Regions from separate parts of the Allobosea sp. 29B genome, predicted to be linked through region 2. Evidence: predicted binding sites of a transcription regulator. Region 2 holds the regulator's gene; the other holds the start of a gene.

Evidence for each region. Region 2 encodes LexA, which represses DNA repair genes until DNA is damaged. Its sites were predicted from a motif close to TGTTCNNNNTGTGTTCNG; they were not measured.
Region 1: a site for LexA is predicted at 1,525-1,542, ahead of GV161_RS17510 (PA0069 family radical SAM protein). Genes of this name have one in related genera too.

Annotation. Positions count from the first base shown of each region.
Region 1 is NZ_LR733817.1:3,620,506-3,624,955, forward strand. It holds gene GV161_RS17505 (ribonuclease HII) at 1-101, opposite strand, end outside; gene GV161_RS17510 (PA0069 family radical SAM protein) at 292-1,479, opposite strand; gene GV161_RS17515 (glycosyltransferase family A protein) at 1,597-2,085, shown strand; gene GV161_RS17520 (neutral zinc metallopeptidase) at 2,089-2,979, opposite strand; gene GV161_RS17525 (glutamate carboxypeptidase) at 3,066-4,325, opposite strand; gene cydB (cytochrome d ubiquinol oxidase subunit II) at 4,380-4,450, opposite strand, start outside.
Region 2 is NZ_LR733817.1:5,401,006-5,417,589, reverse strand. It holds gene lpxA (acyl-ACP--UDP-N-acetylglucosamine O-acyltransferase) at 1-324, shown strand, start outside; gene lpxI (UDP-2,3-diacylglucosamine diphosphatase LpxI) at 321-1,190, shown strand; gene lpxB (lipid-A-disaccharide synthase) at 1,187-2,362, shown strand; gene GV161_RS26215 (tripartite tricarboxylate transporter substrate binding protein) at 2,370-3,320, opposite strand; gene gltA (citrate synthase) at 3,499-4,788, opposite strand; gene gltX (glutamate--tRNA ligase) at 5,058-6,476, opposite strand; gene GV161_RS26200 (ComEC/Rec2 family competence protein) at 6,796-8,907, shown strand; gene lexA (transcriptional repressor LexA) at 8,901-9,635, opposite strand; gene glp (gephyrin-like molybdotransferase Glp) at 9,885-11,096, opposite strand; gene moaC (cyclic pyranopterin monophosphate synthase MoaC) at 11,099-11,581, opposite strand; gene trpC (indole-3-glycerol phosphate synthase TrpC) at 11,578-12,390, opposite strand; gene trpD (anthranilate phosphoribosyltransferase) at 12,399-13,412, opposite strand; gene GV161_RS26170 (aminodeoxychorismate/anthranilate synthase component II) at 13,427-14,044, opposite strand; gene GV161_RS26165 (DUF1579 domain-containing protein) at 14,179-14,715, opposite strand; gene GV161_RS26160 (SRPBCC family protein) at 14,769-15,320, opposite strand; gene GV161_RS26155 (DoxX family protein) at 15,350-15,769, opposite strand; gene GV161_RS26150 (VOC family protein) at 15,872-16,297, opposite strand; gene GV161_RS26145 (MarR family transcriptional regulator) at 16,524-16,584, shown strand, end outside.

The DNA of each region.
Region 1 (4,450 bases), 1.8 Mb from region 2:
ACCGGGCCTGCGAGCGGACCGCGCCCGACCTCGTCCACGCCGGCGACGCGGGCGCGCCCGGCAATCATCGCGGCCTGCTCGCGGCTGAAATCGGCGGTCATGGCCCGGCTATGCCAGATCGTGGCCTGAAGGTCTGCCGGAATTGCATCTTGTCCACCAGCCACGATCCATATCCAACCGGTCATCCCGGGCGGACGTAGTCCGACCCGGGATCCATTCCGGAACGGCTCAGGCATGGATCCCGGACCTCCGCTTCGCTGCGTCCGGGATGACATCCGTGGGTATGCGGGATCAGAACAAGCTCAACTGCGCCTTCTCCTTCTCCGGCTTGACGAAGAGGTCGGTGCGAAGCCGCAGCCGCGTGCTGTTGAAGCCGAGCCGCTCGGCCGCCATTTCGAAGCGCCTGCCGATCATCCAGGCATAGGGGCCGGAGCCGACCTGGCGCTGGCCCCAGGCGGCATCATAGTCCTTGCCGCCGCGGGTCGAGCGGATCAGCGAGACGACATGGCGCATCTTGTCGGGGTGATGCGTCACCAGCCAGTCCTGCACGATGTCCTTCACCTCGAGCGGCAGGCGCAGCAGCACATAGCCGGCCTCGCGAGCTCCCGCAGCCTTGGCGGAGTCGAGGATGCGCTCGATCTCATGCTCGTTGATCGCCGGCACGATCGGCGCGACCAGCACCGTCACCGGAATGCCGGCTTCCGACAGCTTGCGGATCGTCTCGATGCGCTTGGCCGGGGCGGCGGCGCGCGGCTCCATGTTGCGGGAAAGCTTAGGATCGAGCGTCGTCACCGAGAGCGCGACCTTGACCAGCCCCTTTGCCGCCATGGGCGCGAGGATGTCGATGTCGCGCTGCACCAGCGCCGATTTGGTGACGATGCCGACCGGGTGGTTGAACTTCGCCAGCACCTCGAGGATCGAACGCATGATCCTGAGCTTCTTCTCGATTGGCTGGTAGGCGTCGGTATTGGTGCCGATCGCGATGGTGCGCGGCTGGTAGCTCGGCGAGGACAGTTCCTTCTCAAGCAGCAGCGCCGCATCGGGCTTGGCGGTCAGCTTGCTCTCGAAGTCGAGTCCGGGCGAGAGGCCGAGATAGGCATGGCTCGGCCGCGCGAAGCAGTAAACGCAGCCATGCTCGCAGCCGCGATAAGGGTTGATCGAGCGGTCGAACGAAATATCCGGGGAGTCATTGCGTGTAATGATCGTGCGCGGCTTCTCGACCGAGACTTCGGTCTTGAACGGCGGCAGTTCGCCGAGCGAGCCCCAGCCATCATCCTCGCTGATGCGCTGTTCTGCCTCATAGCGGCCGCCGGGGTTGATCGTCGCGCCGCGTCCGCGCCGTCTGTCAGGGTCGATCTGGCTGCCGATATGGGCGAGCGGATCGACCGGCGCGAGCCGCACCGGTGCCGAGACCGTGCCCGGCTCGCTGTCGCGGCGCTTGAGCGGTTGCGTCTTGGCTGAGGGTCTGGCCTGCAGCATGGCTTCGTCTCCTCGGCGGAATCGGATGTTCCGAGACCAAGGAATGTGAACATATAGAGAACGAAAGGCAAGTGACAGGATTGCGACATGTTGCACTGCGTCATAAGCTGATCGCTCATGATCACTGCCGTCATCTGGGCCAATCGTGACGCCGAGGCGCTGGCCGCGACCTTGTCCGTGCTGATTCCAGCGGTCGCCAAGGGCGTGATCGGCCATGCCGTGGTGGTCGACGATGGCGACGACGCCGCGATCGCGCGGCTCGCCGATGAGACCGGTGCGAGCTACGTCAAGGCCAAGGCCGGCGAGGCCTGGTCGTCAGGAGTCGCCCAGGCGCGCGGCGACTGGGTGATCCTGCTTGAGGCCGGCGACCTGCCCGAGCCGCAATGGACGCCGAGCATCGAGCGGCATCTGTTGACCGCAGCGGCTCGGCCGGCGCTGATGCCGCTGCGCGGCATGGCTGCGGCGCTGCGCGAATGGGGCGCGGTCTCGCTGCGCTCGCGCGGCGTCAGGGCGGGGCTGCTCGCGCCCAAGAAGCAGATCCTCTCCGGCCGGCTGGCGCGTGCGCCGCGCCGGCTTACGGTCCGCCGCGAGCGCGCCGAGCTCTGAGGCTCAGAGCTGGTTGGTGCGGAAGGTGTCGCAGCTCTGCATAGAGCCCGATTTGAAGCCGGTGTTGAACCAGCGGGTACGTTGCGCCGACGAGCCGTGCGTGAAGGAATCCGGCACGACCACGCCGCGGCCCTGCTGCTGCAGCTTGTCGTCGCCGATCGCCGAAGCTGTTCGCATCGCCTCGTCGATGTCGCCGGCCTCGATCCGGTCCATCGCCTGGAGGTTGTAGGCCCAGACGCCGGCGAAGCAGTCGGCCTGCAATTCGACGCGCACCGACAGCGCATTCGATTCGCGCTCGGAGATCCGTTGGCGCAGTTCGTTCACCTTGGGCAGGATGCCGAGCTGGTTCTGGATATGATGGCCAATCTCGTGGCCGATGACATAGGCATAGGCGAAGTCGCCGCCGCCGCCGAGCTTGCGCTGCATCTCCTGGAAGAAGGAGAGGTCGAGATAGACCCTCTGGTCGTTGGGGCAATAGAACGGCCCCATCGCCGACTGGGCCGTGCCGCATCCCGAGCGATCGACCCCGCTGAACAGCACCAGCTTGGGCGGTACGTATTTCCGGTTGGCCTGCTGCGGCAGCACCTTCGTCCAGATGTCTTCGTTCTGCGCCAGCACGGCCGAGATGAACTTGCCCATCTCGTCCTGCGGCGGGCCGGCCGATTTGCGCTGCTCCTGTGTCGGCGCGCTGCGTCCGCCGATGCCGCCGATCATCTCGGCGCCGCCGATCAAAAGGCGTGGATCAATGCCGAGCGCCCAGCCGAGCAGGCCGAGCACGACCATGGTGCCGATGCCGATGCCACCGCGACCGCCGGGAAGGCCGGCATATTCGCCACCACCACCGCCGCGCCGATCCTCGACGTTCTCGGACTGGCGGTAATCTTCCCAACGCATGTGCGAACCCTTGTTGCAGCGCCGCCAATGTCGGCGAGGACGCGGCGGAACTCAAGCGTTGCCGTTAGCCCGGCCGCGGCGAGCGGCTATTTCGCTTCGCCGCGCGATACGTCGGTGATCATGCGGGCGAGCAGATAGAGCCGGGGCACGATCGAATCGAGCGCGACGTACTCGTTCTGATTCGAATGAGAGCCAAAGCCCCTGAGGCCGAAGCCCTCGATCACCGGCCCCTTGGCTTGAAGCGCGGCATAGGCTGCGTCGGTTCCGCCGCCGCTTGCCCTTTCGGCGATGGTCAGCGGGCGGCCGATCTCGCCGAAAACGCGCTTGGCATGCGCGCCCAGGTCCTTGCTGGCCTCGGTCGGCGCCAAGGGCGGGCGCCCGCGGGTAAATGTCGCCTCCACCACCGTGTCGGGGATGAGCTTGTTCTGGATGCGCTCCTTCACCGCGGCCTCGATCAGGTCGAAATCGGCCATGCGCAGTGCCCGCATGTCACCTTGTGCCTTCGCCTCGGCCGGAATCGCGTTGCTGACCGAGCCTGCGGACGCGAGCGTCCAGTTCAGCTTGAGGCCCATCTCCGGCTTGGAGAGATCGCGCATCTGCAAGATCTGGTGGGCGAGCTCGTACAGCGCGTTGCGGCCCATTTCAGGTGAGCTGCCGGCATGCGAGGCCCGGCCGGTGACCTTGAGCTGCACGGAGCCGACGCCGCTGGTGGCGAGGCGGAGCGTGTCCTGGCCGATCCCGGAGCCTTCGCAGGAAAACACTGCGTCCTGCTCGGCCGCGAGCCTGGTGATCAGCGCCCTGGAGCCGGCCGAGCCGATCTCCTCGTCGCCGTTGATGAGCACGGTCAGCGTGCCATAGTCCCTGGCCGCGAGCGTGTTGAGCAGCGCGACGGTGTGGAGGATCAGGGCGACGCCATGCTTGTCGTCGGCGATACCGAGGCCATAGGCCTTGTCGCCCTCGATCCGGAAGGGCTGCTGGGCCAGCATGCCCTTGGCGTAGACCGTATCCATATGCGCGAGCAGCAGGATCTTCCTGGTGCCGCTGCCCTTGAAGCGGGCGAGCGCGATTTTGGCCGGCGATCGTGTCGGCTCGGCCGAGTCGATCAGCTCCGTCTCGCCACCGAGGGCTTTCAGGCGCTCGGCAATGAGGCTAGCGATCGTCGCAAGTCCCTGGGCATCGCGCGACCCTGACTCGATCGAGACCAGGGCCTTGAGCGTCTCGAGATAAGCGGGCTTCTCGGCTTCCGCCGCGTCGAGGACCGGCTTCTGCGGCGCCGCCAGGGCTGGGACGGCAGCCAGCATCAAGATGCCCACCGCTGCGCGACGCAATGTCTCGATCCCGCTCATGGCTTGATCCCGCTCAGGCTTGCTTCCTTCTGCCCATCCTACGTGTGGGTGGCCTCAATGATAACCGGCATCGGCCTTCACCTTGCCGCGGAAGGTCCAGTACACGAAGGCCGTGTAGAACAGGA
Region 2 (16,584 bases):
GGCGATCATGCCTTCATCGGCGGCGGCTCGGGTGTCCTGCTCGACGTCATCCCGTTCGGGATGGTGCGCGACAATCCGGCCCATCTCGCCGGGCTCAATCTTGTCGGCCTCAAGCGCCGTGGCTTCTCGCGCGAGCAGATCCACGAGCTTCGCCGGGCGTATCGCCTGCTCTTCGCCGACGAAGGCACGCTCTCGGAGCGGGTCGAAGACGTCGCTGCCGAGTTCGCCGAGCATCCGCTGATCCACGAGATCCTCGACTTCATCCGCGCCGGTGGCGATCGGGGCATTTCCGTGCCGCGCGACGTGAACGCGCCCGAGCGGTGAGCACAAAGGCGGCCGATGCGGCAGGGCGGCCGCAGGGGCGGCGTATCGCTGTCCTGGCCGGCCGTGGTGACTATCCGGTGCGGGTTGCGGGCGCGGCCGTGGCGCAGGGCGCCAGCGTCTATGTCGCCGTGCTCACCGGCGCGGGCGATCCGGCCGACTATGCCGCCTACGATGCCAGGGAATACCGCCTGGGTCAGCTCGGGCGCTTTCTCGACGAGATCAAGCGTCGCCAGATTGACGAGATTGTCATGGTCGGCGCCCTGCCGCGGCCGAGCTTCGGCTCGCTGGCCCCGGAATTGTCGACCCTGAAATACCTGCCGCATTTCGCCCGCGCCTTCCAGGGCGGCGATGACCATCTGCTGCGCGGCGTCGTCTCCTTCTTCGAGGGCCAGGGGCTGCGTGTCGTCGGGCCGGCCGATCTCGCGCCCGATCTCGTTGCGCCGGTTGGAGCGCTCGGGCGCCACAAGCCATCTGCCGTCGCGCGCGAGGCGATTGCGACCGGCTTCAACTTGCTCGCTATGCTCTCGCCCTTCGACATCGGGCAGGCAGCGATCGTCGCCGACCACCGCGTCGTCGCGGTCGAAGCGGCGGAAGGCACTGACGCGATGATCGAGCGCGTCGCCGGCCTGGTCCAGGCTGGGCGCCTCAAGCCCAGCAAGGGCGACGGCGTGCTGATCAAGGCGCCCAAGCTCGGCCAAGACCTCAGGGTCGATATGCCGGCGATCGGCCCGGACACCGTGGCGCGTGTCGCCGCCGCAGGCCTTGCCGGCATCGCGGTCAAGGCTGGTAGCGTTCTGATCGGCGATCGTGAGCGCTTGGCGACGCTGGCGGATGCCTCGGGCCTGTTCATCGAGGGCGTGGCGTGACGCGCCCGTTCAGGCTGTTCATCGTGGCCGGCGAAGCCTCAGGCGACGCGCTCGGGGCCCGCTTCGTCGCGCGGCTGCGCGACGTGCTGGGCGAACGCTCGCTCGAGCTTTCGGGCGTCGGCGGCGAGGCCCTGATCGCGGAGGGGCTGCATAGCGCCTTTCCGCAGGAAGACATCGCCGTGATGGGCTTTGGCCCGGTGGTGGCACGCCTGCCGCTGCTGTTGCGCCGGATGTCGGACGCGGCGCGAGCAGCTGCCGCCTTCAAGCCCGATCTCCTGCTCACCATCGATGCGCCCGATTTCAGCCTGCGCGTCGCGAGGAAGGTCAGGCGGCTCGCCCCGGCCGTGCCGATCGCGCACTGGGTCTGCCCGAGCGTCTGGGCCTGGCGGCAGGGCCGGGCCAAGCGGATGAAGCCGCATGTCGACCGGATCCTGGCGCTCTTGCCGTTCGAGCCGGCCGCGCTCAAGCGGCTAGGTGGACCGGAAACCGTTTATGTCGGCCATCCCTTGATCGAGCGGTTGCAAGAGTATCGCCCGGGACCGGACGAGGCCACGCGCCGCGACGACCTGGAGGCTCCGACCATCCTGGTCCTGCCAGGCAGCCGGCGTTCGGAGATCAGGCATTTGCTGCCGCCCTTCGGCGAAGCGGTCGCTTTGGTCGCCGAGCAGTTGCCGCGGGCCCGCTTCGTGCTGCCCGCCGTACCGCGTCTGGTCGAGGCGATCACGCAGATCACCGCCGATTGGCACATCAAGCCGGAGATCGTGACGGGCGAGGCGGCCAAGCTCGCGGTCTTTCGTGAGGCGAGAGCCGCCTTGGCCGCCTCCGGCACGGTGACGCTCGAACTGGCATTGGCGCAGGTACCGACGGTCGCGGCCTATCGCGGTGCAGCCTGGGAGGCCGTGCTGGCGCGGCGACTGATCAAGCTGCCGAGCGTGATCCTGCCGAATCTGATCATCGGCGAGAGCGTGGTGCCGGAATTCATCCAGGATGAGGCTTCGCCGCAGGCCCTGGCCGGAGCGCTTCTCGCCGCAACAGCCGATGGCCCGGCCCGGCAGCGCCAGCTCGCTGGTTTCGCGACGGTCGAGCAGACCATGCGCAGCGCGGGCCCAAGCCCGGCGGCGAACGCCGTCAGTGCGGCGCTCGCCCTTGTTCGTGAGCCGACAGGCGGCTAACTGCCGATTACTCGACCACCGCGCCAGACGCCTTGGCGATCGGCGCCCATTTCGCTAGCTCGGCCTTCACGTGCTCGCCGAGCGCCTCCGGCGTCGAGCCGACGATCACCGCACTGACGTCCTCCAGGCGCTGCTTCACATTGGCGTCCTTGAGCGAGTCGTTGGCGGCGGCGTTGAGCTTGTCGACCACCGGGCGCGGCATGTTGGCCGGGCCGAACAGCGCGTTCCAGGTATAGGTCTCGTAGCCGGCGAGCCCGCTCTCGGCGATGGTCGGCAGGTCGGGGAAGGACGAGACGCGCTCCTTGGTGGTGACGCCGATGGCGCGCAATTGGCCGCTGCGGATGAATTGCGCCGAGGAGGGCAGGTTGTCGAACATGATCGGCACAGCGCCGGAGACGACGTCGTTCAGCGCCGGGCCGGCACCGCGATAGGGCACATGGTTCATGCTGACGGCGCCGAGCGACTTGAACAGCTCGCCGGAGAGGTGCAGCGGCGTGCCGACGCCCGAGGAGGCGTAGGAGTACTTACCCGGATTGTCCTTCAGCAGCTTCAGCACCTCCGGCACGGTCTTGGCCGGGAAGCTCGGATGCACGACCATGACGTTGGGCACCACCGCGAGCAGCGAGATCGGCGTGAAATCCTTGACCGCGTCGAAGGTGACGGTCTTCAAGATCGCCGGGTTCAACGCATGGGTCGAGATCGTCCCGAGCAGCAGGGTATAGCCGTCGGGTGTGGCACGAGCCACCGCGGTCGAGCCGATATTGCCGCCGGCGCCGGCGCGGTTGTCGATCACAATCGACTGGCCGAGCAGTTCGCCCATCTTCTGGCCGACAAGGCGCGCGACGATGTCGGTCGAGCCGCCGGCGGCGAAGGGCACGATCAGCGAGATCGGCCGCGTCGGGAACGGGGCTTGGGCGAAGGCGGCGCCGGCGAGAGGCAGGGCCGATGCGCCGGCCATGAAGCCGCGGCGGCTGAGACCTTCGGTTTTCGACATGGGCGAGGACACTCCTTTGTGGGTCGGCGACTGTAGCGCGCTGCGCGCAACCATCATCTGCATTGGATGCATCAATCACTGGAAACAATGAAGGCCGCGACGGGGTTCCGTCGCGGCCCTTGTTATTCCAGCGCGGCGCTTTTCAGCGACGGCCGATCGGCGTGTAATCGCGCTTGGGCGAACCGGTGTAGAGCTGGCGCGGGCGGCCGATGCGCTGGGACGGATCCTCGATCATCTCCTTCCACTGCGCGATCCAGCCGACGGTGCGCGCGAGCGCGAACAGCACGGTGAACATCGAGGTCGGGAAGCCCATCGCCTTGAGGGTGATGCCCGAATAGAAATCGATGTTCGGATAGAGCTTCTTCTCGACGAAGTACTCGTCGTGCAGGGCGATACGCTCGAGCTCCATGGCGACGTCGAGCAGCGGGTCGTCCTTGACGCCGAGCTCGGCCAGGACCTCATGCGTCGTCTTCTGCATGATCTTGGCGCGCGGGTCGTAGTTCTTGTAGACCCGGTGACCGAAGCCCATCAGGCGGAACGGATCGTTCTTGTCCTTGGCCTTGGCGATGTATTTCGGGATGTTGTCGACGCTGCCGATCTCCTCGAGCATCTTCAGCGCCGCCTCGTTGGCGCCGCCATGCGCCGGGCCCCACAGGCAAGCGACGCCGGCGGCGATGCAAGCGAAGGGATTCGCGCCGGAAGAGCCGGCGAGCCGGACCGTCGAGGTCGAAGCGTTCTGCTCATGGTCAGCGTGCAAGGTGAAGATGCGGTCCATCGCGCGCGAGAGAACCGGATTGACCTTGTAGTCCTCGGCCGGCACGGCGAAGCACATGCGCAGGAAGTTCGAGGTGTAGTCCAGCGAGTTGAGCGGGTACACAAAGGGCTGGCCGATCGTGTACTTGTAGGCCATCGCCGCCAGCGTCGGCATCTTCGCGATCATCCGCATCGAAGCGATCATACGCTGCTGCGGATCGGAGATGTCGGTCGAGTCGTGATAGAAAGCCGACATGGCGCCGACCGAGGCGACCATCACGGCCATCGGGTGCGCATCGCGGCGGAAGCCCTGGAAGAAGCGGGCCATCTGCTCGTGCACCATGGTGTGGCGCGTGACGCGATAGTCGAAGTCGGCCTTCTGCGCCGCCGTCGGCAGCTCGCCGTAAAGCAGGAGATAGCAGGTCTCGAGGAAGTCGCCGTGCTCGGCAAGCTGCTCGATCGGGTATCCGCGATGGAGCAGGACGCCCTCGTCGCCATCGATATAGGTGATCTGCGACTCGCAACTGGCGGTCGACGTGAAGCCGGGGTCGTAGGTGAACATCCCGGTCTGGCCGTAGAGCTTGCTGATATCGATGACCGACGGCCCGATCGAACCCGCTTTGACCGGCATGTCGACGGTCTTGCCTTCGACAGCCAACTGGCTGGTATTTCCGCTCATGGGTCCGATCCTTTCAGGCTCGTTCTTCAGTCATGTGCCCGGTCGAACGGGGGGCACCGGCTGCGTGTCGCGTTCCGGCGTCATCCGAACGGCCCACGATGACGGCTCCATGACGGGAATGTCGGGACGTCCGGGCGGGCAGGGTTCATCGAACTGATTTTGAAGCATTTTTTATGCCGGACCGGCAGCGGGAGCAGCCGATCCGCAGCGCGTTGCTAGACCAATTCCGCGAGGGGTTCAACCGAGCGGTCATTAGCCTTTCTGACGCGTCAGGCCGCGTCGGCGAGGCGCGCCAGCACCTCGTCGCGGCCGAGCACCGCCATCACGTCGAACAGGCCGGGCGAAGTGGTCTTGCCGGTCAGCGCCGCGCGCAGGGGCTGCGCCACCTGGCCGAGCTTGACGCCGCTCTCCTCGGCGAAATCGCGGATCGCGCTCTCCAGCGGCGGCGGCGCCCAATCCGATACCGCCGAGAGCTTTTCTGCCAGTTTCGGCATACGCTGGCGCGCAGCCTCGTCGAGCAAGGCGGCCGCCTTGGGCTCGAGCGCCAGCGGGCGCTGGGCGTAGAGATAGGAAGCGCTGTCGATCAGCTCGATCAGCGTCTTGGCGCGTTCCTTCAGGCCGGGCATGGCCGCCATCAGCTTGGCCTCCAGCTCGGGAGACGGCTCTGTGCCGATGCCGCGCGGCGGGCCGATTTCCGACCAGATCGCCTTCAGCGCCGTCATCAATTCGTGATCAGCGGACTCGCGCATATAGAGGCCGTTGAGGTTCTCGAGCTTGGCGTAGTCGAAGCGGGCCGGCGAGCGGCCGATCGAGGACAGGTTGAACAGCGAGATCATCTCTTCGGGAGAGAAGATCTCCTGGTCACCATGGCTCCAGCCGAGGCGCAGCAGGTAGTTGCGCAATGCGATCGGCAGATAACCCATCGAGCGATAGGCCTCGATGCCGAGCGCGCCATGCCGCTTCGACAGCTTGGCGCCGTCCGCCCCGTGGATCAGCGGGATATGCGACATGCTCGGCACGGTCCAGCCGAGCGCCTGGTAGATCTGCGTCTGGCGGGCGGCATTGGTCAGGTGGTCCGAACCGCGAATGATGTGGGTGACACCCATGTCGTGATCATCGACGACCACGGCGAGCATATAGGTCGGGTTGCCGTCCGAGCGCAGCAGCACGAGATCGTCGAGATTCTCGTTCTGCCAGGTGACGCGGCCCTGGACCTCGTCCTCGACCACGGTCTCACCGGTCTGCTCGGCCTTGAGGCGGATCACCGGCTTGACGCCTTCGGGCGCGGTCGCCGGGTCGCGGTCGCGCCAGCGTCCGTCATAACGCCACTGCTTGCCCTCGGCGCGCGCCGCTTCGCGCTCCGCGTCGAGTTCCTGCGGCGTCGCATAGCAGTAATAGGCCTTGCCGGCGGCGAGCATCTGCTCGGCGACCTCGCGATGGCGGGCGGCGCGCTGGAACTGGTAGACCGTCTGCCCGTCCCAATCGAGGCCGAGCCAGGCGAGGCCGTCGAGGATCGCGGCGATGGCGCCCTCTGTCGAGCGTTCGCGGTCGGTATCCTCGATGCGCAGCAGCATCTTGCCGCCATGACGGCGGGCATAGAGCCAGTTGAACAGCGCAGTTCGGGCGCCGCCAATGTGCAGGAATCCGGTAGGCGACGGCGCGAAGCGCGTGACGACCGTGTCACTCATGAAGGGAGGCTCCGGCGGAACGGGTAAGCGTGAGGCGAGGGCGATTGGGATACGGGCCTCGGCCGGGGCTGACATCCGGCGCCGCCGCTGTAACATGGCTTGCCGGCTGCCGTTAAGAGCCTCCTGCGGGGAGGGGGCACGATCATCGCGCGGCCGCGACGGGGGACTGATGCTCTCCTACGGGCCAGAACAGCGCCGTAGCAGGGTGGACGTGCTGGCTCTGCCTGCGCGCTTGCGACGCGTCGCCCATTTTTCCCAGCCACTATCTGCTGTCCTGCCCGATTGGGGCGGCCGCTTCCGTAGAGCACTCGAAACCGAGGTGGAGCGCCGCCGCCTGTTCAACTGGCTGCCGGTCTGCATGGGCGCCGGTGTGCTGTTCTACTTCCTGGCCGATCGCGAGCCGGGGCTGGCCGCGCCCCTGGCCGGGCTGGTGCTGTCTGCGTTCGCCGCGTTGCTGATGCGCCGGCGCCGCGCCGTCATGGCGGTCTGTATCGCGATCGCGGCAGCCTTTGCCGGCTTTGCGGCCGCGACCTGGCGGACGGCAAACATCGCGGCGCCGGCGCTCGCCCGCAATCATGTCGGCAAGCTCACCGGATTCGTCGAGGCACTGGAACAGCGCGAGAAGGGCGTGCGCATCGTCATCCAGGTCACGGACCTGCCGGGCGTCGATCCCGGGCAGCGGCCTCGGCGGGTGCGCGTCACCACGCCGGTGACGACGCTGAAGCCCGGCGACCATATCAGCGCGACCGCTCGCCTGTTGCCGCCGCCAGGCCCGGCGCGCCCCGGCGGCTACGACTTTGCCCGCGATGCCTTCTTCCAGGGTGTCGGCGCCGTCGGCAACATCGCCGGCAAGATCGCGCTCACACCGGCCCCGATCCCGATGCCGCGCCGGCTCGCCCTGGCGGTCGCGATCGACCAGGCCCGCAACGCGCTGACCGAGCGCATCGCGACCAGCGGCGGCGGGCAGGCGGGAGCGATGGCGGCGGCCCTCGTCACCGGCAAGCGCGGGCTGATCAGCGAGGCGACCAACAACGACCTGCGCGCCGCCGGCATCTACCACATCGTCTCGATCTCCGGCCTGCATATGGTGCTCGCTGCCGGCACGATCTTCTGGCTGGTGCGGGCCTTGCTCGCGCTGTCGCAGACGGCGGCGCTGCACTGGCCGGTGAAGAAGCTCGCGGCGCTCGCCGCCATGCTCGGCGCCACCGCCTATTGCATTTTCTCCGGCGCCGATGTCGCGACCGAGCGCTCGCTGATCATGACGCTGGTCATGCTGGGGGCGATCCTGGTCGACAGGCCGGCACTCTCCATGCGCAACCTCGCTCTGTCCGCGATCATCGTGCTGCTGCGCGAGCCGGAGGCGCTACTCGGGCCGAGCTTCCAGATGTCTTTCGGTGCGGTCGCGGCGCTGATCGCTTTTGCCGAGCGCTGGCAGGAGCGGGTGCCCGATGCCGCGGCCGCCGCATGGCCCTGGCCCCTGCGGCCGCTCTGGCTCTCGGCCGTCGGCATTCTGACGACCACCATGGTCGCGACCGCGGCGACGGCGCCTTATGGCGTCTACCATTTCCAGACCTTCAACCCGTTCGGCCTGCTCGGCAATGCGCTGGCGCTGCCCTTCGTCTCGCTGATCGTGATGCCCGCCGCGGTCTTCGGCGTGCTCGCCTATCCGTTCGGGCTCGACTGGCCGGCCTGGGCGCTGATGGGCTGGGCCTCCGGCTATGTGCTCCAGCTTGCCCATTGGGTCGCCGGCATCGACCGCTCGACCGTAGTGCTGCCTGCTTTCGGCTCGACCGCCCTGATCCTGTTCTCGCTGTCGCTGCTCTGGCTGACCTTGTGGACGACGGCGCTGCGCTTCCTTGCCGCGCTGCCCTTGGTCGGCGGGCTGGCGCTGGCCTCGGCTCCGTCACGGCCCGACATCCTGATCGAGCGTGACGGCTCGGGCGTGCTGGTGCGGGGGCAGGAGGGGAAGATGGTGCTGGCCGGCAAGCCGAGCCGCTTCGTGCTGACGCAATGGCTGCATGCCGACGGCGATTCGCGCGCGCCTGACGATGCGGCGCTGCGCAATGGCGCCGCTTGCGATGCGCGCGGCTGCATCATCCGCCTGCCGGACGGGCGCAGCGTCGCCTATACGCGCGACCGCATTGCCTTGGTCGAAGACTGCCAGCGCGCCGACCTCGTGGTGACGTCACTTTATTGGACAGCCCCTTGCGCTGCCCGCCTGATCGACCGCAGCGCGCTCATCCGCGACGGCGCCACCGCCTATCACGCGGCTGGTGGCGGCTGGCGCGCCTATACGGCCGACGAGGTCACGCGCCTGCGTCCATGGACCCGGGCGCGACCGGAACCGAGGCCAGCGCCCGAATCAACACCTGCTCCGGCAACTGCCGCAGCAGCTGCGGAGTCGGCACAGGATGCCGAGGCGCTTCAGTAGCGCCGCATCAGGTTGACGAGCCGGCCCTGGATCTTGACCCGGTCGGGCCCGAGCACGCGCGTCTCGTAGGCGGGGTTGGCGGCCTCGAGCGCGATCGAGGAGCCGCGCTTGCGCAGCCGCTTCAGCGTCGCTTCCTCGTCGTCGATCAGGGCGACGATGATGTCGCCAGTATTGGCGGTGTCCTGCTTGCGGATCACGACGGTGTCGCCGTCGAGGATGCCGGCTTCGATCATCGAATCGCCGCGGACTTCGAGGGCGTAATGCTCGCCGCCGCCGAGCATGTCGGCCGGCATCGTAACGCTATGGCTGCGATCCTGTATCGCCGAGATCGGCGTGCCGGCAGCGATGCGGCCCATGACGGGAATGGAAACCGTCGAACGCCCGTTCTCTTCAGCAGCCGGGCGCGGCTTTGCCAGAGTGGCTGCCGGGGCGGGGGCAGGCGGGGTCTGGCCAAGGCCGCCCTGGACAATGGAGGGGCTGAAGCGGCCGCGCTGCGCCTGCGGTCCGCCGATGCCGTCCGGCATCTTGATGACTTCGAGGGCGCGGGCCCGGTTCGGAAGCCGGCGAATGAAGCCGCGCTCCTCCAGCGCCATGATCAGGCGATGAATGCCCGACTTGGAGCGCAGGTCGAGCGCATCCTTCATCTCGTCGAAGGAGGGCGGCACGCCGGATTCGCGCAGGCGCTCATGGATGAAGCGAAGCAGTTCGAACTGTTTGCGTGTCAGCATGGTCGCGCCGCTCGCCTCTCGGGCTAGAATCGAAACAAAGCACGAACACCATAGCTGTTCGCTTTGTGTTCCGCAAGGGATTGCCCGAGCAGAACGCATGCTTCCAGAGCGTTGTCATCCCGGGCGACCGAATGGGAGACCCGGGATCCATTCCGGAGCCTTTCCGAATGAGGTTCCGGAATGGATCCCGGATCGGCGCCGCTGACGCGGCTTGTCCGGAATGACAAGGTGTGAGGATTGGAACTCTGGCTAGCGCAACCGGATGATCCGGCAGGGATCGCCCGCTTTGGCCGCTTCGGCAAAGGCCGGGCGGATCACCAGGGCTTCGGCGCGCGACAGGTTCGCCAGCATCGAGGAATCCTGCTTGGCGAAGGGCCTGACCCGCCGCTCGCCATCGATGGTCTCGACAGTGGCGCGCAGATAGTCCTGGCGCTCGTCATTGGCCGGCAGATCGACGGCGAGGATGGCGGCTTCGCTGCGATCGCGCTCGGGCTCGGCGATGCCGAGCAGGGCTTCGACCAGCGGCATCGCGAAGAGATGGCCGCAGACGATCGAGGAGACCGGGTTTCCGGGCAGGCCGAGCGCGACCATCGGTCCGAGCCGGCCCATCATCATCGGCTTGCCCGGGCGCATCGCGATCTTCCAGAAGCCGAGTTCCATGCCCTGAGCCTTCAGCGCCGCCTGGACGAGATCGTGCTCGCCAACCGAGGCGCCGCCCAGCGTGATCAGCACGTCGGCGGACGCCTTGCGTGCCGCGTCGATCTTGTTGGCGAGGTCGGGATGGTTGTCGCGGGCGATGCCGAGGTCGAGCGCCGTGCCGCCGGCCTGCTCGATCAGCGCGGCGAGCGCGAAGCTGTTGGAGGCGACGATCTGGTCGGGACCGACCGGCTCGCCGGGCAGGACGAGCTCGTCGCCGGTAGCGAGGATCGCGACCAGCGGCTTGCGGCGGACGGACAGGGTTGGATGCCCCGCAGCGGCGGCGAGGCCGAGCGCAGCGCTGTCGAGCCGGCGGCCGGCCTTCAGCAGGATCTCGCCGGTCTCGAAATCGAGCCCGGCCGGGCGGATGAACTGGCCTTTGTTCGCCGGACTGGTGACGCGGATGACCGGGCTGCCGACGCCTTCGGCATGCTCCTGGATCAGGATCGCGTCAGCGCCATCGGGGATGGGCGCGCCGGTGAATATGCGCACCGTCTCGCCCGGGCCGACCGGGCTGGGAAAGCCACGGCCGGCGGCGGATTCACCGATGACCTTGAGCTCCTTGCCCGGCTCGAGATCGGCGGCGCGGGCGGCATAGCCGTCCATGGCCGAATTGGCGAAGGGCGGTTGGGTTCTGAGCGCGGCGACATCCCCGGCCAGCACGCGGCCGGCGCAGTGTGCCAGCGGCAGCGTCTCGGCCTTAGTCGGACCGGGCACGCTGTCGAGCAGCGCCTTGAGCGCGACCGGGACGGGGGTGAGGCTCATGCCTATGGTCCTGCGATCTCGTAGGTTCCGGACTTGCCACCGGATTTATGCACGAGTCGGATACCTTCGATATGCATGGCGCGATCGACCGCCTTCACCATGTCGTAGACAGTGAGGCAGGCGACGCTGACGGCGGTCAGCGCTTCCATCTCGACACCGGTCTTGCCGGTGAGCTTGACCTCGGCGCGCACGCGTACGCCCGGCAGGCCCTCGTCGATCGTGAGGTCAACGGAAATCTTGCTCAAGAGCAGCGGATGGCAGAGCGGAATCAGCTCATGGGCGCGTTTGGCGGCCATGATGCCGGCGAGGCGGGCAGTGCCGAGCACATCGCCTTTCTTGGCCTCGCCATCGCGGACGATGGCGAGTGTTTCCTGCTGCATCACCACATGGCCTTCGGCGACGGCGACCCGGACAGTCTCGGCCTTGTCGCCGACATCGACCATATGGGCTTCGCCCTTCTGGTCGAGATGGGTCAGGCGGCTCACGCTGCCGCCTCGGTGGCCTTGCCTGTCAGAAGCTCGCGCGTTGCAGCCGCCACGTCCGCCTGCCGCATCAGGCTCTCGCCGACGAGGAAGGTGTCGACGCCGCAAGCCTGCAGGCGGGCGATGTCAGCATGCGTGAAGATGCCACTTTCGCCGACCAGCAGGCGGTCCTTCGGCACGCGCGGCGCCAGGCGCTCGGTGACGGCGAGGTTGAGCTCGAAGCTGCGCAGGTCGCGGTTGTTGATGCCGACCAGCCTGGTGTCGAGCTTGAGCGCGCGCTCAAGTTCGGCTTCGTCATGGACCTCGGCGAGCGCGGCCATGCCGAGCGCCTTGGCGGTAGCGTTGAGCTCGCGCGCGGCCGTGTCATCGAGCGAGGCCATGATGATCAGGATACAGTCGGCGCCCCAGCTCCTGGCTTCGAAGACCTGATAGGGCTCGAACATGAAGTCCTTGCGCAGGCCGGGCAGGCCGGAAGCGGCGCGCGCCTCGCCGAGATATTCCGGCCGGCCCTGGAAGGAGGGCGTGTCGGTCAGCACCGAGAGGCAGGCGGCGCCGCCTTCGGCATAGGCCCTGGCCAGTGCGGGCGGGTCGAAATCGGCGCGGATCAGGCCCTTGGACGGCGAGGCCTTCTTGATTTCGGCGATCAAAGCCGGGCCGCCGGCGCGGTGCTTGGCTTCGAGCGCACCGATGAAGTCACGCGGCGCGGGCATAGCCGCGGCGCGCTTCTCGATCTCGGCCTGGGGCACCGCGGCGCGGGCAGCCGCGATCTCCTCGCGCTTATAGGCCTCGATCCGCCTGAGGATATCGGACATGGGCAGCCTCACGCATTGGAGCTAGCGACCAGGGTCGCGAGCGCCGCCTTGGCCTTGCCATTGTCCAGCACCGCATAGGCTTGCGCCAGCCCCTCGCCGAGCGTGGCGGCCTTGCCGGCGACGGCGAGCGCCGCGGCGGCATTGAAGGCGGCGATGTCACGGAAAGCGCTTTTCGCCCCACCGAGCACGTCCTGCAGCGCCTGCGCATTCTGCGCCGGCTCGCCGCCGCGCAGGTCCTCAGGCTTGGCGCGGGCGATGCCGACATCTTCGGGCGCGATGTTGAAGCTCTTGATCCTGCCATCCTTCAGCGCGACGACGCGGGTCGGGCCGGTTGTGGTGATCTCGTCGAGCCCGTCGGAGCCGTGCACGGCCCAGACCGTCGTCGAGCCCAACGATTGCAGCACCTTGACCATCGGCTCCAGCCAGGTCTCGGAGAAGGCGCCGATCAATTGCCGCTTGACGCCGGCCGGGTTCGAGAGCGGGCCGACGAGGTTGAAGATGGTGCGGGTGCCGAGCTCGGTGCGCACCGGCGCGACATGGCGCATCGAGGCGTGGTGGGTCGGCGCGAACATGAAGCCGACGCCGGCTTCGGCGATGCAGCGCTCGGTGCCGGCCGGTTCCAGCCCGACCTTGACGCCGAGCGCGGTCAGCACGTCGGCGGCGCCGGAGCGCGAGGACGCCGCGCGGTTGCCGTGCTTGGCCACCGGCACGCCGCAGGCCGCGACGATGATCGAAGCCAGCGTCGAGACATTGTAGGAACCGGAGGCATCGCCGCCCGTGCCGACAATGTCGATCGCGTCGGCCGGGGCCTCGACGGTGAGCATGCGGGCGCGCATGGCGGTGACGGCGCCGGCGATCTCCTCGGTGGTCTCGCCGCGCACGCGCAGCGCCATCAGGAAGGCGGCGGCCTGCGCGTTCGTCACCTCGCCGGAGAGCATCGATTCGAAGGCGTCTCTAGCCTCCTCGCGTGACAGCGAGGCGCCGGTCGCGACCTTGGCGATGAAGGGTTTGAAGTCGTCCATGGGAACTCGATCGATCAGGCTGTCGCGGAAAGGGCGGCTTTGGCGTTCTGGCGCGACCATCGCTCGGCGAGATCGAGGAAATTGCGCAGGATCGTCGCGCCATGCTCCGAGGCGATGCTCTCGGGATGGAACTGCACGCCGTGGACCGGCAGGTCGCGATGCGACAGCGCCATGATCATGCCGTCGCCGGATTCGGCTTCGATCGAGAGCTCAGTCGGGCAAGTCTCGCGCCGGACGACCAGCGAATGATAGCGCGTCGCTTCGAGCGGGCCGTTGATGCCGTGGAACAGGCCGCGGGCCCGGTGCGTGATGGTCGAGACCTTGCCGTGCATCGGTAAAGGCGCGCGCACGACCTCGCCGCCGAAGACCTGGCCGATCGCCTGCAGGCCGAGGCAGACGCCGAAGATCGGCTTCCGGTCGGCGCCCCGGCGGACGAGGTCGAGGCAGATGCCAGCTTCGTTCGGGGTGCAGGGGCCGGGCGAGAGCACGATCGCATCGTGGTCGCCGGCGAGGGCGTCATCGACGGAGAGCGTATCGTTGCGGCGCACGTCGACCTGCGCACCGAGCCCGCCGATCAGGTGGACCAGGTTCCAGGTGAAGCTGTCGTAATTGTCGATCAGCAGGATGCGCATCGTCTTGGGGCCGTCCCAACCCAGTTTCTTAGGGCTTGCACATGCCCCCGAACCCGCGTGCCGGTCAAGCATGAGGGCGCGGAGCTGGTCGCTCCGCACCCTCGAAAGATTGTCGTCGGTATCGACGAACGGGGTTACTTCACCCGGCGGTAATGCGCCGTCATGAACTGGACCCATTCGCCATTCTCGCCCTTTGTCTGCGAAGACAGGATGTGATGGTCCGGGCTCTTGATCTCGAGGATGTCCTGGTAGGCCGTGATCTTGCCGGGCTTGGTGAAGTCGGGGCCTTCCGTGTCGAGCGTCAGCACTTTGCCGGCAGCGTCGCGCGTGCCGGTATAGACCCAGAGATTGCCCATCATCGAGCCGATGAAGGAGCCGACATAGCGCTCCTTCTGCGGATCGTAGCCCAGAGTCATCCGGGTTACGGCAGGGCTGCCGTCCGGCATCTGGCCGGTGCCGTCGCCGACGAGCCAGAGCCCGCCGAAAGACGAGAAGGATTGCGTGCCCGAAGACTTCATCGGCGGCTGGTCCGGGCCCATCAGGCACTCGGCCTCATAAGTCCATTCGCCGACGAACTGGTGGAGCCATTCATGCTCCGCCTGGGGCTTGGCCGGCATGCAGCCGCTCATGTCGTTGGCCTGGGTCTTGTCGCGTTCTGCGGCGTTGGTCATGGCAGTTCCTCCTTTGCGTGCTTCTTTGCGATCGACTGTCGAATGCGCTGCGGTCAGGCCGCGGCAGCAACCAGCTGCGGGCGTTCCGTGGCCTGCTTGAGCGCAGAGAGGCCCTTCTCGAAATCACCGCCGACCATGCGGTCCATGTTGAAGATCGTGCCCATGACCTTGCCCATGAACGGGCAGGCGCCCTGCATGTGCCAGGTCACCAGCGTGCCGCCCTCTGCCGGGGTGAGGCTGAAGGTGATCAGGTTGTGGCAGGCCATGGGCTTGGTCATGTCGAGCGTGACGGCGAGCTTGGTCGGTGCCTGGACCTCGACGATCGTAAGTTCGCCGGTGCCGGCCTGCTTGTTGCCGTCGAAGGCGTAGATGGCGCCGACGCCGGAGGTCGCGCCCCTGAAGCTGCGCGTCATCGCCGGATCCTTCTTCTCATAGGGCGACCAGGCGCCCCATTCCTGGAAGTCCGCGAGCAGAGCGAAGATGCGCTCGGGCGTCGCCCGGATCGTCGCGGAACGGCTGACCTGGAAAACATCGGGCTTGCGGGCGGCGACAATGAGGACGCCGGCGACGAGGGCGAGCACGGCGATGGCGATGTATGTGAGCATGGCACTCTCCTGTGTTGCGTGGGTGTGGGTCAGGCGTCGAGACGGACGGGGAACAGGCGGCGCAGCCGCGGATCGCGCAGATAAAGGCCGCCCCAGGCCAGGAGGCCGAGATAAAGGCCGAAGAGGAGATGGCTGAAGAGCGGGCTGCCGACGCGCAGATGCGTCGCCATCGCGCCGCCGAGCAGGCCGGTCAGCAGGATCGCGCCGAGCACCGACGTGCGCGGCAGCGCGTAGAGCAAGGCGATGACCAGCGTCATCACGCCGAGTCCGCGGGCCAGCTCCGGCGAGCCGGAATAGCCGAGCTGCTGCATGGTCTCGGTCACGATGGCGAGCGGCGCGAGCTTGATGCCGCCGTCGAAGATCAGGAACGCGACGACGAGGCCGCTCATGATGCGCCCGGCCCAGAGCTGTCCGGTCGGCGTGGCGGTGTTGATGGAGACGGACTGCATGGGATGCTCCGCTGGATACAAGGCTCCGCCTGCCCGGCTGCGAGGACAGCCGGTTGGGGACGCATGACGATGTGAATGGCGCCGGCTGCCCGGCGCCGCTGCTTACTTGGGCGCTGAGACCAAGGCCCAGAGCACGCCGAACGGGTCGCGATACTGGCCGTAGCAGTCGCCCCAGAACATCAGGTCGACCGGGGTGACGACCTCCATCCCGGCCTCGACGCCGCGCTTCCACCAGAAGTCGATGTCGTCGACGCGCAGGGTGAGGGTGAAGCCCTGCGGCTTCTCCCAGGCGTAGCCGTGCTCGGGATAGGGATCGCTCAGCATCAGCGAGCCGTCGTTGACGTAGAGGTGGATATGCATGGTCCGCCCCTTTTCGTCGACTGGCATGCGGGCCACTTCCTGCGCGCCAAAGGCCTTCTGGTAGAATTCCGAGGCCTTCACCGCGCCGTCAACGGCGAGATAGGCGACGACGCCGCCGCGGGTCTCGGGCTGGGCCTGCGGCTGGATGGCTTCTGCAGCTTGGGACATTGTCGAACTCCGATGGCGGGTTGGTAGGCGCTTCGATTGGATTCAGACCGGTTAAGTCCGGTCGGCTGCTGCAAGGACGTTGGCGGTCCGGGCGTTCCGACAGGGCGAGTGAAAATTTCTTCGCAACGCCATTTTTGCAATCTATCTTGATGGCAAGATAAATCCGATATTGTCTCGATGTCAAGATATTTGCATCATGCCCCCTATCGGATCAGCGGAGGCGGGGATGAACGACAGGACGGAGCAAGGCGGCGATCATATCGACCGGCTGCGCGGGCAATGGCAGC